DNA from 4 places in the Verrucosispora sp. FIM060022 genome. Region 1 is predicted to be linked to each of the others. Evidence: riboswitches for the same ligand, from Rfam matches in the RefSeq annotation. Region 1 holds a riboswitch; each other region holds the start of a gene.
The links. Region 1 has a riboswitch for cobalamin ahead of EG812_RS22550 (ABC transporter substrate-binding protein). Riboswitches for the same ligand answer to the same signal wherever they lie in the genome.

Region 2: linked by a shared signal. The riboswitch ahead of EG812_RS15595 (ribonucleoside-diphosphate reductase subunit alpha) and the one ahead of EG812_RS22550 (ABC transporter substrate-binding protein) in region 1 are both predicted to bind cobalamin.
Region 3: linked by a shared signal. The riboswitch ahead of metE (5-methyltetrahydropteroyltriglutamate--homocysteine S-methyltransferase) and the one ahead of EG812_RS22550 (ABC transporter substrate-binding protein) in region 1 are both predicted to bind cobalamin.
Region 4: linked by a shared signal. The riboswitch ahead of EG812_RS26225 (acyl-CoA thioesterase) and the one ahead of EG812_RS22550 (ABC transporter substrate-binding protein) in region 1 are both predicted to bind cobalamin.

The regions. Positions count from the first base shown of each region.
Region 1 covers NZ_RQIV01000009.1:128,916-132,668, reverse strand. Annotated here, with positions in the region: gene EG812_RS22560 (ABC transporter ATP-binding protein) at 1-502, opposite strand, end outside; gene EG812_RS22555 (FecCD family ABC transporter permease) at 499-1,590, opposite strand; gene EG812_RS22550 (ABC transporter substrate-binding protein) at 1,622-2,557, opposite strand; cobalamin riboswitch at 2,643-2,775, opposite strand; gene EG812_RS22545 (M14 family metallopeptidase) at 2,904-3,753, opposite strand, start outside.
Region 2 covers NZ_RQIV01000005.1:45,387-49,139, forward strand. Annotated here, with positions in the region: gene EG812_RS15590 (endo-1,4-beta-xylanase) at 1-624, opposite strand, end outside; cobalamin riboswitch at 865-1,070, shown strand; gene EG812_RS15595 (ribonucleoside-diphosphate reductase subunit alpha) at 1,206-3,581, shown strand; gene EG812_RS15600 (ribonucleotide-diphosphate reductase subunit beta) at 3,629-3,753, shown strand, end outside.
Region 3 covers NZ_RQIV01000023.1:5,376-9,128, forward strand. Annotated here, with positions in the region: gene metE (5-methyltetrahydropteroyltriglutamate--homocysteine S-methyltransferase) at 1-906, opposite strand, end outside; cobalamin riboswitch at 1,021-1,232, opposite strand; gene EG812_RS28880 (hypothetical protein) at 1,354-2,073, shown strand; gene EG812_RS28885 (transcriptional regulator) at 2,070-2,432, shown strand; gene EG812_RS28890 (alpha/beta hydrolase family protein) at 2,429-3,604, shown strand; gene EG812_RS28895 (LuxR C-terminal-related transcriptional regulator) at 3,727-3,753, opposite strand, start outside.
Region 4 covers NZ_RQIV01000013.1:70,207-73,959, forward strand. Annotated here, with positions in the region: gene EG812_RS26215 (MFS transporter) at 1-1,189, shown strand, start outside; gene EG812_RS26220 (hypothetical protein) at 1,194-1,523, shown strand; cobalamin riboswitch at 1,551-1,766, shown strand; gene EG812_RS26225 (acyl-CoA thioesterase) at 1,886-2,398, shown strand; gene EG812_RS26230 (LysE family translocator) at 2,444-3,025, shown strand; gene EG812_RS26235 (M48 family metallopeptidase) at 3,496-3,753, shown strand, end outside.

The sequences.
Region 1 (3,753 bases):
GGAAGACCCGCTGGCGTTCCCCGCCGGAGAGGGTGGCCAGTTCGCGGCCGTGGAACCCGTCGAGGTCCAGCCGGTCCAGCAGTTCGTGCACGACGGCCAGGTCGGTGGCGGACTCCCGGCCCAACGGCGGGATGTACGGGTTCCGACCGAGCAGCACGTAGTCGAGCACCGCCATCCCGGGCGGCACGACCGGGGACTGGGCCACCGTGGCCACCACCCGGGCCCGTTCCCGGCGGCGCAGGTCGCGCAGGGGCGTACCGAAGAGGTGGACCGCGTCCGGTGCGGGCAGCAGGCCGCCGACGGCGCGCAGCAGGGTCGACTTGCCGGCGCCGTTCGGACCGATCACGGTGACCCACTCGCCGGAGCGCACGGTCAGGTCGATGCCGGCGAGGATGGGCACCCCGTCGAGCTTGACCTGAAGACCCCGCACCTCGACGGCAGGCACCTCGACGGCAGGCACCTCGGCGGGGGGCACGACGGCGGGCACCTCGGGCCGGGTCATGTCAGCACCCTTCGGGCGGTACGCAGCACGAGGACGAAGAACGGCCCGCCGAGCAGCGCGGTGACCACTCCGATCGGGATCTCCTGCGGCGCGGCGGCGGTCCGGGCCACCACGTCGGTCAGGGCCAGGAAGGCGCCGCCGAACAGCAGTGACAGCGGAAGGATCACCCGGTAGCTCGACCCGGCCAGCATCCGTACGGTGTGCGGCACGATGATGCCGACGAAGCCGATCAGGCCGGAGGCGGAGACCGCGGCGGCGGTGCCCAGCGAGGCGGCGGCGATCAGCAGGTACCGCGACCGCTGCGGGTGCAGGCCGAGGCTGGCCGCCTCGTCGTCACCGACCGAGAGCACGTCCAACTCCCGCCGGTGCAGCAGCACGACCACAGTGGTGATCAGGAAGTACGGCAGGACCAGCCGGACGTCCTGCCAGCCGGCGGTGGCCAGTCGCCCGAGCAGCCAGGAGTAGACGGCCTGGATGCTGTCCGCGTTGCGTTGCAGCAGGTACGTCTGCCCGGCGGAGAGGAACGCGGAGACGGCCACCCCGGCCAGGATCAGCGCGGCCGGCGAGCGACTGCGCCCACCGGCCGCACCGAGCAGGTACGTCATGATCACCGCCCCGAGCGAGCCGACGAAGGCGGCGAGCGGAATGGTGGGCGGCAGGCCGGTCAGCGCACCGCTCGCACCGACGCCACCGATGGTCAGCACGACGGTGACCGCCAGCCCCGCTCCCGCGGCCACCCCGAGCAGGTACGGGTCGGCCAGCGGGTTGCGGAACACGCCCTGGTATGCACCGCCGGCCAGGGCGAGCAGCCCGCCGACCAGCAGTCCGAGCACCACCCGGGGCAACCGCAGCTCGGTGACGATGGCGACTTCCCGCTCGGTCAGTCCACTGTCGACGTGCACCCCGGGCAGCAGGTTGAGCAGTTCGAGCGCGACACTGCCGGGGGGCAGGCTGACCGGGCCGAGTGAGACACCGGCGACGACCGCGACGAGTACGGCGACGACACCGGCGGCGAGCCAACGTTTCCGCAGGCCCGCCGGCCGGGTCGCGGGCGAGACGGACGGTCCCCTTTTCAACGCCTGGCGCATGGGAAGGGTCCCTGTCAACGCCTGCCGTTCGTCACTTCTCGGCCTTGGTGGTGGCGTCCACGATGGCGCGCAGCAGGTCCACCACGCGCGGGCCCCAGCGGGAGGCGACGTCGTCGTCGAGTTCCACGATCTGGCCCTCGCGTACGGCGTTGATGCCCGCCCAGCCGCTGCGCGCCGAGACCGTCGCGGCGCTCTGCTGGCAGCACTTGACGTCGGAGAGGAAGACGAAGTCCGGGTTGGCCGCGACGATCATCTCCTGGGAGAGCTGCGGGTAGCCGCCGCTCCTGCCGTCCGCGTCGGCCGCGTCGGCGATGTTCTCCAGGCCGGCGAGGGAGTAGATCGAGCCGATGAAGGTGTTGCTGGTGACGGTGTACAGCTCCGGGCCCAGCTCGTGGAAGTAGGTGGGTGCCTGAACCCGCTGCGGCACCTCGGCCACGATCTTCGCGATGTCGTCCTTCATCCGCTGCACGACGTCGGCACCGGCGGTGGCGTTGCCGGTGAGCACACCCAGGTCGGTGATCTGCTGGTACGTGTCGTCGAGCGTCTGCGCCGCGGGGGTCAGGTAGACCGGGATCTTCAACGCCGCCAACTGGTCGACGATCTTGTTCCGGTCGTCGCTGAGCACCACCAGGTCAGGGTTCTTCGCGGCGATCGCCTCGGCGTTGGGCTGGTAGCCGGACAGGTCCGTCTTCGGCGCGTCGGCCGGGTGGTTGGACTGGTCGTCGACCGCGACGACCTGCGGGCCGGCGCCGACCGCGAAGAGCATCTCGGTGGCGGTCGGCGCCAGCGAGATGATCTTTTCGGGACGCTGTTCCAGCGTCAGCGATCCGACGGTGACGGGAAAGGCGCCGCCGGCCGGGCTGCCGCTGGCCGTGGGGGTCTCGGTGGTCTTCTCGGCGCAGGCACCGAGCGCCAGCGCGGCCACCGCGAGGGTGGCGGCGAGAATCCGGGGGGTACGTCTGAACATCGGTCCTCCTGTCGGTCGAGGAGTGTGGTGCTTCGCCGACAGGGAGCCACAGGCACCCGTGGGCGAGGCGCCCTTCCTCGAGAGCGCGTGTCGCGACCGCGCCACAGGCGACCTGGCTCGTCCCCCTTTCGGGGGCATCACAGTTGCGGGACAGCGCCGGTTTCACACCGACTTCGCTGTGGCGGGTCGGTAGAACCGTAGCGCACGCCCGGTGGCCGCCCCGCCGAGCCGTGGGGAGCAGCCACGTGGGTCGGCTCGACGTCGAGCCGACCCACGCATCTGGTACCCGAGTCATTTCCTGAAGACGGGGCCCCGCGCGAGGGGGGTGTGGCGGGGCCCCGTCGGTTCAGGAGGCGGTGATGGTGACGTTGTCCACAGCCGCCTCGACCAGGCTGGCCGTCGAGGCGTCCGCAGCCTCCACCAGGATTCGGATCGACTGCCCCGCGTACGGGGTGAGGTTGAGGTTCGAGGTGGTCCAGGCGCCGTTGCGGTTGCTTGCCGCGCCGGCCTGGCTGAGCAGGGTCGTGGTGCCGCCGTTGTGCACCACGCTGACCCGGAAGTAGTCGGCCGACGACGAGTTCGAGCCGTGGGCCAGGTACCAGGCCAGGGAGAGCGTCAACGTGCCGCTCGACGGCAGGGTGATCGCCGGGGAGCGGGCGCTTGTCACGCCGCCGTCCAGGTCGTAGTCACCGGCGGCGGAGCCGGCGAGCCGGCCGGTGACCAGGTCGTTGCTGCCGGCGTACGGGGTGAGCTGCTTGGCCCCGCTGGAGTTGGTGGCCTGGGCGGCACCCCGCTCCCACTGGCCCGACGTCGCGGTGTCGGTGCCGTTGGGGTTGATCGTCCAGCCGGTGTTGGTCTCGAAGGTGTCCGACCAGACAGTCGTACCGCCGCTGCCACCGCCGCAGTACTGGGCCTGCTTGTTGATCGCCCGGTACGGGCAGTCGGCGTACTCGGCGAGGATGAGCACCGCCTCCCGGTTGCGCGAGGTCTGCTGCGGGATCACCTCGTCGGGCGGGTAGAAGCCGCCGCCGGAGGCCGAGCGCGGGTACAGCTCGAAGGTGTACGCCCAGATGCCGTGCACCGCCCACATCCAGTCGATGCTGCTGCCGTCGGTGATGTACAGGTCACTGGACTGCTGCGGGGTGAAGTTGTTGGTCGCGGCCATCTGCCGACCGATGGTGGCGAAGGTGTTGTAC
Region 2 (3,753 bases), on a different contig from region 1:
GTCCTCGAAGTCGGTGTCGATGACGATCGTGCCCGGCTCCGGCCCGCCCCCGCCGCCGTCCAGCGCGGTGATCAGGACGTCGTCGAGCAGGAACGGGGTGTTGCCTTCCGCCTCCACGTAGAGGGTGGCGGCGTCCAGACCGGTGGGCAGGGTGTACTCGCCGCCGATGCGTACCCACTCGTCGGCGGTGGTGGTGACGTTGTCGCCGATCCAGGTGTAGGTGTTCTCGCCGCCACCGGCCGGGGTGGACTCGACGGTGAAGTGCACACCGGCGCTGCCCTCGGTGCCGGTCGGAAGTTTCGCCCAGGCGGTGACCGTGTATCGGTTGCCGGGCCGCATCAGCGCGGTCGCGCTCGTGGCCGGTCCCTGCCAGTTGGCGGTACGGCCGGTGACCGACAGGCTGCCGTCGCTGTCGTGACCCTCGTCGGCGATGGCGAGGGTCACGTCACCGCGTGGTCCCCAGGGGGCGTACGAGCCGGACTCGAAGTCGTTGCTGAGCACGACCTCGTCGGCCACGGCCGGGGTGGGCGCGACGGTGATGGCCGCGACGAGCGCGGCCGAACAGAGTACGGCGAAAGTTCGTGATCGGCGTCGTGATCGTTGGGACGGATTCCACAGGCGCATCGACTGGTCCCTTACGCAAATTGGACAGTGGTGGGGGTGCCTGACGTCGGGTTTCCGGACAGATCCAAGCGCGTGCATGCTATGTCGACCCGATTGGCATAGCCAGAACTTCCGGAAGTTTTCGGAAAGATGCGTGGGGTCGGTGGCCTCGGCGGCGATCGTCGCGCTCGGGCGGATGATTCGATCGACACGCGTGGCGACACAGCATGTGGTGTTGAGGTTCCTGGCCCGTTCCCATATATAGTAGTGCCCGCAGCTGGTTCGGCAGTCACTCCACGACGGCCGAGGCAAGAGGGAACCCGGTGGAATTCCGGGACTGCCCCGCAGCGGTGAGTGGGAACGACCGCCGTCAACGAAGCACTGGGCCCGCCAGGTCTGGGAAGCGACGGCCAGTAGGCACGAACACGCCCACGAGTCCGAAGACCTGCCAGCGCGCCGCACGCGTACGTGTGCGGCGGTCGAAGGCCGCGCGGGACGGCCGACGCCATCAGCTGGTCGTCGACGGCAGTCAGTCCGTCCGGTGACCGGCGGCGTCCTCCCGCGTGCCCGTCGACCTTCACCGACCGGTACGAGGAGGGGCCATGACGGTGACCCGGGCACAGGCGGGGCCGGAGCAACGCCGGCACGTGATGCAGGTGCGTAAACGCAACGGCGACACCGAGCCGGTGGACGTCAACAAGATCGTCAAGGCGGTGGAGCGCTGGGTCACCGACCTGGACGAGATCGACCCGCTGCGGGTGGCGACGAAGACGATAAGCGGCCTGTACGACGGTGCGACCACCGCCGAGCTGGACAAGCTGTCGATCCAGACGGCCGCCGAGCTGATCGGTGAGGAGCCGCAGTACTCCAGGCTCGCGGCGCGGCTGCTGGCCGCGTTCGTCGACAAGGAGGTACGCGGCCAGCAGGTGGCCAGCTTCAGCCAGTCCATCCGGTACGCCCACGGCCTGGGCCTGATCGGCGACGCCACCGCCGCGTTCGTGGCCCGCAACGCCCGCAAGCTGGACGACGCCGTCGACCCGGCGGGGGATCTGCGGTTCGAGTACTTCGGGCTGCGCACCGTCGCCGACCGGTACCTGCTGCGGCATCCGCAGACCCGGCAGGTGGTGGAGACCCCGCAGTACTGGCTGCTGCGGGTCGCCTGCGGGCTGTCCCAGACGCCCGGCGAGGCGATCGGCTTCTACCGGCTGATGTCCAGCCTGGCCTACCTGCCGAGTTCGCCGACGCTGTTCAACTCCGGCACCCGACACACCCAGATGTCGTCGTGTTTCCTTGTCGACTCGCCGCGTGACGAACTCGACTCGATCTACGAGCGGTATCACCAGGTGGCGAAGCTGTCGAAGTTCTCCGGCGGCATCGGCATCTCCTGGACGCGGGTGCGGGGTCGTGGGGCACTGATCCGGGGCACCAACGGGCGCTCGAACGGCATCGTGCCGTTCCTCAAGACCCTCGACGCCGGGGTGGCGGCGGTCAACCAGGGTGGCCGGCGCAAGGGCGCGGCCTGCGTATACCTGGAACCCTGGCATCCGGACATCGAGGAGTTCCTGGAGTTGCGCGACAACACCGGGGAGGAGTCGAGGCGTACGCACAACCTGAACCTGGCCAACTGGATCCCGGACGAGTTCATGCGCCGGGTGGAGGCCGACGGCGACTGGTCGCTGATCGACCCCTCCGACGCGCCGGAGTTGCCCGACCTGTACGGCGAGGCGTTCGACGAGGCGTACCGGGCGGCGGAGAAGAAGGCGGTCCGCACGGTCAAGGCCCGCGACCTGTACGGGCGGATGATGCGCACCCTCGCGCAGACCGGCAACGGGTGGATGACGTTCAAGGACGCGGCCAACCGGCTGTCCAACCAGACCGGCGCGCCGGGCAACACCATCCACCTGTCGAACCTGTGCACCGAGATCCTGGAGGTCAACAACGACACCGAGACCGCGGTGTGCAACCTCGGGTCGATCAACCTCGCCGCGCACCTCACCGCGGACGGCATCGACTGGGAGAAGCTGCGCGCCACCGTCCGCACGGCGGTGCTCTTCCTCGACCGGGTCATCGACATCAACTACTACCCGGCGCAGCAGGCGGCGGCGTCGAACCCGCGCTGGCGACCGGTCGGGCTCGGGCTGATGGGCCTGCAGGACGCCTTCTTCACCCTGCGCATGCCGTTCGACTCCACCCCCGCCCGGGAACTGTCCAGCCGGGTGCAGGAGGAGATCCTGCTGACCGCTCTGGAGACCTCAGCACAGCTCGCCCAGCAGTTCGGCCCGCACCCGGCGTACGACGACACCCGTGCCGCGCGCGGTGAGCTGCACCCGGACCTGTGGGGCGCCGACCTCACCCAGGCGCAGCGGTGGGCCGCGCTGCGCGAGACGATCGCCGCGCACGGGCTGCGGAACTCGCTGCTGGTGGCCATCGCGCCGACGGCCACCATCGCCTCGATCGCCGGCTGTTACGAGTGCATCGAGCCGCAGGTGTCCAACCTGTTCAAACGCGAGACGATGTCCGGCGAGTTCCTCCAGATCAACACGTACCTGGTCCGCGAACTCAAGGCGCGAGGGCTGTGGACGGCGTCGATCCGGGAGCAGATCAAGCGGGCCGAAGGGTCGGTGCAGGGCATCGCCGAGCTGCCCGAAGACGTACGGCAACTGTTCCGCACCGCGTGGGAGCTGCCGCAACGGGCGCTGATCGACCTGGCCGCCGCCCGTGCCCCTTTCATCGACCAGTCGCAGTCGCTGAACCTGTTCATCAGCGCGCCGACCATCGGCAAGCTCTCCTCGATGTACCTCTACGCCTGGAAGTCCGGGCTGAAGACCACCTACTACCTGCGGTCGCGTCCGGCGACCCGGATCCAGCAGGCCACCGTCGCGGTCACCCCGGCCGCCCCGGCGATCGTCGCTGTCGGCGACGACGAGGCGTTGGCCTGCTCCCTGGAGAACCCCGAGAGCTGCGAGGCCTGCCAGTGACCACCGTTTCCGAAACCCAGACCCGGCAACTGCTGCTCGACCCGGGCATGGACCTGACCCTGCGGCCGATGCGCTACCCGCAGTTCTTCGACCGGTTCAAGGATGCGATCCGCAACACCTGGACCGTCGAGGAGGTCGACCTGCACGCCGACCTCGCCGACCTGGCCAAGCT
Region 3 (3,753 bases), on a different contig from region 1:
CGCGGCGCGCAGGTCGGTACGCCAGATGTTTCGTCCGTCGACCAGGCCGGCGACGATGGTCCTGCCGGCCAGTGGGCCGGCAGCGGCGAGTCGGTCGAGGTTGCCCGGGCCGGCGACCAGGTCCAGGCCGATTGCTTCGACCGGGGTGTCCAGTAGCGCCGGCAGTGCGGCGCCGAGGTCACCGAAGTAGGTGGCGACGAAGATCCTCGGCCGGTGCGTGAGTTCACCGAGCCGGATGTAGGCGCGGCGTAGGGCGTCGATCTCGGCCGGGGTGCGGTCGGCGACGTAGGCGGGCTCGTCCAGCTGGATCCAGGCCACCCCCGCCTCGGCGAGTGCCGTGAGGATCGCGGCGTACGTGTCGACCAGGTCGTCGAGCCGGGCGAACGGATCGTCGCCCTTGGCCAGCAGCAGGAACGTGGCCGGCCCGATGAACACCGGTCGGGTGGTGATGCCCAGGTCGCGGGCCTCGGCGTGCTCGCCCAGCGCCTTCGCCGGGTTCGCGGTGAAGACGGTGTCGGGGGCTATCTCCGGCACCAGGTAGTGGTAGTTGGTGTCGAACCACTTCGTCAGTTCCAGTGCCGGCTCGGTGTCGACGCCGCGGGCCATGGCGAAGTAGGTGTCCAGCGCGGGCAGGCCCAGCCGGGCGAAGCGGGTGGGGATCGCGCCGACGGCGACGGCCGTGTCGAGGACCTGGTCGTAGTAGGAGAACGTGTTCGACGGGATCGCGTCGAGGCGGGCGTCGTGCAGCGTCCGCCACACCTGCGCGCGCAGCCCGGCGGCGGTGCTTTCCAGAGCGTCGACGTCGATGGTGCCGGCCCAGTACGCCTCGACGGCCTTCTTCAGCTCACGATCGACGCCGATACGTGGGTAGCCGAGCACAGTGCTCTGGCCGAATGCGGTAGTCACCTGTGGGGTCCTTCCCTCGAAGTGCCCAGCGGCCCCGGGGAGGGAAGGCAGGCACATCTCACGGTGCCCGCTTCCGCCCTGGCCCTCCCGAGAGGCCGCCTGCGGCGCACGCCGGTGGCGTGCGCAGCGCTGGCAGGTCTTCGGACTCGCGGGCATGACACGAGGTCACCTACTGGCCGTCGCTTCCCGGACCTGGTGGTCCAGTGCTTCGTTGACGGCGGTCGTTCCCACTCACCGCTGCGGGGCAGTCCCGGTCTCTCACCGGGTTCCCTCTTACGACACCCCACCCTGGCGGGATGGGGCGAACCAGCGCCGCTCGCCATCGTACGGGCCGGATGGTCGTCTCCGCGTCACGCTGTCCGACGGGCGGGATGGGCGTCAGGGCGAGCACGGTAACCGCTCAAGAAAGCACTATCGGAAATAGGTTTGCTGTGGAAACCTGTTGGCATGACTGCTGATTCGGTACCCACCAGCGGCGACCCCCGCCAGCTGCTGTCGGAGGTGCGCGCCCTCGCCCGCCGGGTGCGTCTTGACCAGCGGGTGACCTGGGTTGCGCTACTGGTGCTGGCCGCGGTGACGTTCGTGGCGATTCCGATCGACTGGTACTCCCTCCGAGCCGACTGTGGATCCGCGAGCGCGTGGGTCACGGACGTGAACGACGGCTCCTGGTGCCACGTCCGGCGTGACGGCGCGATGTTCTATTGGCCGCCGGCGCTGCTGCTGGCGTACACGGCGATCGCCGTTTACGCCGTGCGGGTCGCCCGGTCGCGGGGGCTGGGCGTCCGGGTGCTGCCGTACGTGATCACCGGCGTCGCGCTGACCGTCCTGTTCACCGTTCTGTGGCTGCTGGCGCGCCTGTACCTGGCCGGCTCGGCGCCCACCCAACCGCTCCCCTCCTGGGTGATGCTGCTGGACCGTCTGGTCGCACCGGCGGGCGCGATCGGGGTCGCGCTGCTGGTGCTGGCCTGGTTGGAGCGCCACGTCGCGCTGCTGGTGTTCACCCTCGGGTATCTGGCGGTGGTGCTGGTGCCGATCAACATCTTCTGGCACCCCGACTGGGGATACGCGGGAATTCTGGGAGAGTTCCTGCCGCCGCAGATCGTCAACGGCGCCGTGCTGCTGCTGGGCGCGGTCGGCTTCGCGGTGGCCCGCCGGCGGCAGCGATGACCGCCGCGAGCGGGGCCCCGGACCCGTACGCACCGTCCGCCCACCCGGTCAACGGCCTGGACGACGTGGTGCACCAGCGGGTCCGGCTGGGCATCCTCACCATCGCGCACGAGGCCCGTCGGGTCGAGTTCGGCTACCTGCGCACCCAGTTGGAACTGACCGGCGGCAACCTCTCCAAGCACCTCAGCGTGCTCGAAGAGGCCGGTCTGATCGAGATCGAGAAGGGGTACGAGGGGCGACGCGGCCGTACCTGGATCACGCTCACCGCTGCCGGCAGCACTGCGCTCGCCGACGAGATCGGGCGGCTGAAGCTGCTCATTGCGCGGGTTGAGACCACCGACACCGCGGAGGGCCGATGACCAGCGCACTGACCCGTCGGCGCCTGCTCGCAGCCGCGCTCGCGACCGGCGTCGCCGTGCCGCTCGGCGACCGCGGCCGAGCGGCGCCGGCTTCGCCCGGCCCGACACGGATCACACTGCCCCCGCCCACCGGGCCGCACCGTGTCGGCACCGTGTCGCTGCACCTCGTCGACGGATCCCGCCCGGATCCGGTCGCCGGCGCCGGGCATCATCGCGAGCTGATGGCCAGCGTCTGGTATCCCGCCGTCGGAAACGTCCGGCGTCATCCGGTGGTGCCGTGGATGCCCGCCGCGCCGCTGCGTGCGCTGCTCGTGTCCGCCGGGTTCGACGCTGGTGCCGCGGCGGCGCCCCGCACGGCCGGCCACGAGGGCGCTGCGGCGCTCCGGGCACCCGCACGGCTGCCCGTGATCGTGTTCTCCCACGGCAATGACGGTCACCGTGCCGAGGCCACCATCGTGGTCCAGGAACTCGCCAGTCACGGCTACGTCGTGGTCACAGTGGATCACACGTACGACGCGTTCAGCGTTTTCCCCGACGGCCGGCTCACCGTCCCCGAGGGTCTGTCGTTCACGCCATGGGACCACGCCCGCGACATCCGGTTCGTTCTCGACTGCATCGAGGACCTGGCCGCCGGCCGCAACCCCGACGTTCGGGGGCGTCCGCTGCCGGCCAGCCTGGGCGCCGCGTTTGACCTGCGTCGCATTGGCATGTTCGGCTGGTCGAAGGGCGCGACCGCGACCGCCCTCGTCATGAACCAGGACCGGCGCGTACGGGCCGGGCTCGGCTTCGACGGCCCGATGCAGTCGGTGCCACCAGTCGCTGAGATCGACCGACCGTTCATGCTGATGACCGCCGAGTTCACCCGGGCCGCCGAGCCGAGCATCGCGCAGTTCTGGTCGAACCTGCACGGATGGCGGCTCAACGTGCAGGCGGACGGCGCGGCGCACTCGTCGTACTGCGACAACCAGTGGCTGATCCCGCAACTGGCGAGGATCATCGGGATGAGCGACGAGGACCTCGCCGGCTGGATCGGCACCCTCGACCCGGCCCGGGCGGTGCGGATCCAGCAGGCGTACCCGCTCGCGTTCTTCGACCTGCACCTACGTCACCAGCGGCAGCACCTGCTCGAAGGCCCGAACCCGGCCTTTCCGGAAGTACAATTCATCGTCTGACACATCTCAAACACCTTGCCTGACGTCCCCGTCGCAGCCGGCGCCGGCGGAATCCCCTGACCGTGATCCGCCCCCGGGCGGCCGGATCGGCGAGTCGCGTCTGGCGTGTGCCTTCCACCCGCTCAGGCGTTGAGGTACGCCAGGACGGC
Region 4 (3,753 bases), on a different contig from region 1:
CCTGGCCGGTCTCACCCTGCTGCTGCCGAAGATCATCGACATCATCGTGCACCCGATGCTGGGCAGCCGATCCGACCGGGAAGCGCGCAGCAGCGGACACCGGCTCGGCATGCTGCGGGTCGGTCTGCTGCTTCCGGTGGCCATGGTGGCGATGTTCTCGGTGCCCGCCGGTTTCTCCGGCGCATCGGCGGCGCTCTGGGTGGGCGGCTGGTTCATCGCCGGCAACCTGCTCTTCGCGTGTTTCCAGGTGCCCTACCTGACCACCCCGTCCGATCTTCGAGTCGGGTACCACGAGCGCACCCGGGTGTTCATGTTCCGGATGCTTTTCCTCACCCTCGGGTTGCTTGGTGCCGGTGTGGCTGCACCGGCGCTGGTGGAGTCGGGACGGCGCGGCGACTACGGCTGGATGGCCCTGCTGCTCTCCGGCGTCATGGTGATCTCCGGGCTGGTCGCACTGACCGGGGTACGGCGTCTCACCGCCCACGCCGGTTTCCGGATGCCCGATCAGCAGGCGGCCCACTCGACCATCGGTGACATCGCGGTCGCCTGGCGGGACCCCGACTTCCGCGCGCTGGTGCTGTCCTACCTGTTCACCGGCACCACTACTCACCTGTTCCTCGCAGCGCTGCCGTTCTACACCAGGTACGTCTTCGACAACTCTGGGCTGACCGCCGTGTTCATGGGGGCGTTCCTCGGTCCAGCGGTCATCGCCGGTCCGGTGTGGATGCAGGTGTCCCGGCGCATCGGCAAGCAGCGTGGCCTGCTGATCTGCCAGGCGGTCTTCGTGGCCGGTTCGCTGGCGCCGCTGCTCGGCTACGGCACCGGGCCGGCTGTCGCGGTGGTCGGCGTCCTGGGCATCGCGTTCGCCGGGCTGCAGCTGTTCGCGTTCTCGATGGTCCCGGATGCGGTCGCGGCCGCCGAGCAGCGCGGCACCGTCCGGGCTGGCGCCTACACCGGTGTCTGGACTGCCACCGAAGCCACCGGCACCGCAATCGGCCCGTACGTGTACTCGGCCGTGCTCGCCCTGGGCGGCTTCATCTCCACCACCGAGGGGCAGACCGTGACGCAGCCGGAGTCCGCCCACACCGCCCTGTTGATCGGCTTCACCGTGGTCCCGGCGGTGCTGATGGCTGCGGCGCTGACATTCCAAGTGCGCTGGAAGCTGGATCGGACACGCCACACCGGTTGATTACGTGCTCAGGCCGGCACCGATCGCCGAGCGAAAGCTCGCATGGCCAGCGTCCCGAGCATCGGGCGGGGGAGCCAGCAGCCAGAATGCCCAACGCCAGCCGACGGCGTCGGCCAGGAATGCCGCGACGGCGGCGGGTGGGGCGGCGAAGCGCAGCGGTGAACTCAGACAGCAGCCACCGCTGACCTTCGGGGCGGCGAACGCGGCCCTGGCGGCCGGGCCCATCACCCACGCGCAACGGCAGATCGCCGAGACCGCAGATACCGGGGTGTTCGTCATCGTCGGCCCCACCAACCATCAGGACAACGAGACGGCGGTCACCAACGACACCTGACACGCCAGCACCGCCTGGTGGACTGAGTACGATGGTCGCGGCGCTGGTTCGCCCGACCTCGACAGGACGGGCGTCGTAAGAGGGAACCCGGTGAGAGTCCGGGACTGCCCCGCAGCGGTGAGTGGGAACGACCGCCGTCAACAGCACTGGGCGCACCTGCCTGGGAAGCGATGGCCAGTAGGAGACCGGTACTGCCCGGTCACGCCCGCGAGTCCGAAGACCTGCCCGCGCCGCGTACACGACGTGTGTGCGCTGCCGTCGACCTCGCGGGTGGGTCGAGCGGGTGACACGCCACGGTCCGGCGTGTCCTCGACGTGCACCCAGCCGAGTCGGCGGTGTGCTTCCCGAGGACGGACCACGCAATGCACGACACCACTACGCTCGCCGGTCGGCCATCATCGGCATCGCACCTGACCCTGTCGCAGATCATGGACCAGCACCACACCAACCTGATGGGCACAGTTCACGGAGGCCGAATCCTCAACCTCATCGACTCCGTAGCCGGGGTGGTTGCCGCCCGGCATTCCGACGGGCCGGCGGTCACCGCCGCCATCGACGAGACGGCCTTTCTCCGCGCGGTACGGGTCGGCGATGTGGTCCACGTCGACGCCCGGATCACCTGGGCCGGACGCAGTTCCATGGAGGTGGCCGTCAAGGTGACCGCAGACCGGTGGGACCGGGCCGTGCCCCCCACCGACGTGGCCACCGCCCACCTGGTCATGGTGGCGATCGACGACGACGGACATCCTCGCGCCGTCCCGCCGTTGCTACCCGAGACCGACGGGGATCGGCGACGCTACCGCGAGGCACAGATCCGCCGCGAACACCGACTCGCGCTACGCCGCGCTCTGCTCGACGGTGCCGAGGAGGGCTGAGCCTTGCTCGGACTGTCAGTAACGACCCTCGTGGGCTACCTTGCCGTGATCGCCGTTCTCATGATCACACCCGGTCCCGACATGATGTTCGTCCTCACCAATGCCACCCGCTACGGCGCCCGATCCGGCGTCATCGCTGCACTCGGCGTCGCCGCGGGAGAAACCATCCACGTCGCGGCGGTGGTCTGCGGCCTGGCCGCGGTGATCACCGCATCGCCGGTGCTGTTCACCGCCATCCGCTGGGCCGGCGCCGTGTATCTGGTCATCCTCGGAATCCGAGCCGTACGCCACAGCGGCACCGCCAACCACAGCCACCCCGAGCGCGGCGCAACGCCTCGCCAGGCATTTCTGCGCGGGTTGGTAACCAACCTGCTCAACCCGAAGATGATCATGTTCAGCGTGGCATTTCTGCCCCAGTTCGTCGATCCAGCTGCCGGCGACCCCACCGCCCAGCTCATCCTGCTCGGTGCTCTGTTCGTCGCCGTACAGCTCACAGTTGACGTCACCCTCGGCGCGGGCGTCGGACGCCTGGCGCATCGATTGACCGACGGACTCTGGTCACGGCGCATCAACCGACTCTGCGCGTTCGCCTTCGTCGCGCTTGGCGTTCGCCTCGCACTGGGCTAGGCCGTGTTTCGTAGGGCGCGGAGCCATTGGTTGATGGCGGCGATGGTGAGGGTGGCTTCGTAGCGCACGGCGAGTCGTAGCGGGTGGCCTTGACAAACCACACTCACAGATTGCTGTCTTACCTGGAGCCTCGCCCTCATCGATCAGCAGCCCCGGCCTACCTGCGCTGACCTGCAAGATCAGGTTGGAAAAGGCTCAGTGACGGGCCTTCCTCAGGTAGGCGGTCCGATGGCGCCCGGCGGCGCCCGAGCCGGACCATGCACTGCTGTCACTTCGATCTAGACTCCACCCTCGTGCCGACGAAGACGACGCTGAGCAGATGTCCGGCCTGTGCCCACGACCTGGTCCTGCTGGAGGCGGGGACGCCCTCGTGGTGCCCTGCCTGTCAGTGGAACCTGGACGTGTACGACCCCGCCCTGGCCCCGTGGCGCGGCACCAGGATGATCGGTCGGTGGGGGTTCCGGCGAGGGTTGGAGATCGACCGGGCGACGCATGAGCAGGTGCTGGCCGACCCGGAGGCCCGCCCGGATGGGACGTCGTCGGGGGAGGTCTGGCTGTCGGTGGTCTCCGTGCTGCTGGCCCTGCTGGGGGTGGCGGCGGTGGGCTACCTCGCCTGGCTCGTCGTGGCCAGCGACCTGCCGCAGGGGGTCAGGCTGGCCCTGGCGATCCCGGCTGTGCTCGTCCTGCTGCTGGTCAAGCCGTCGTTCGGGCGGGTGCCCAGGTATGGC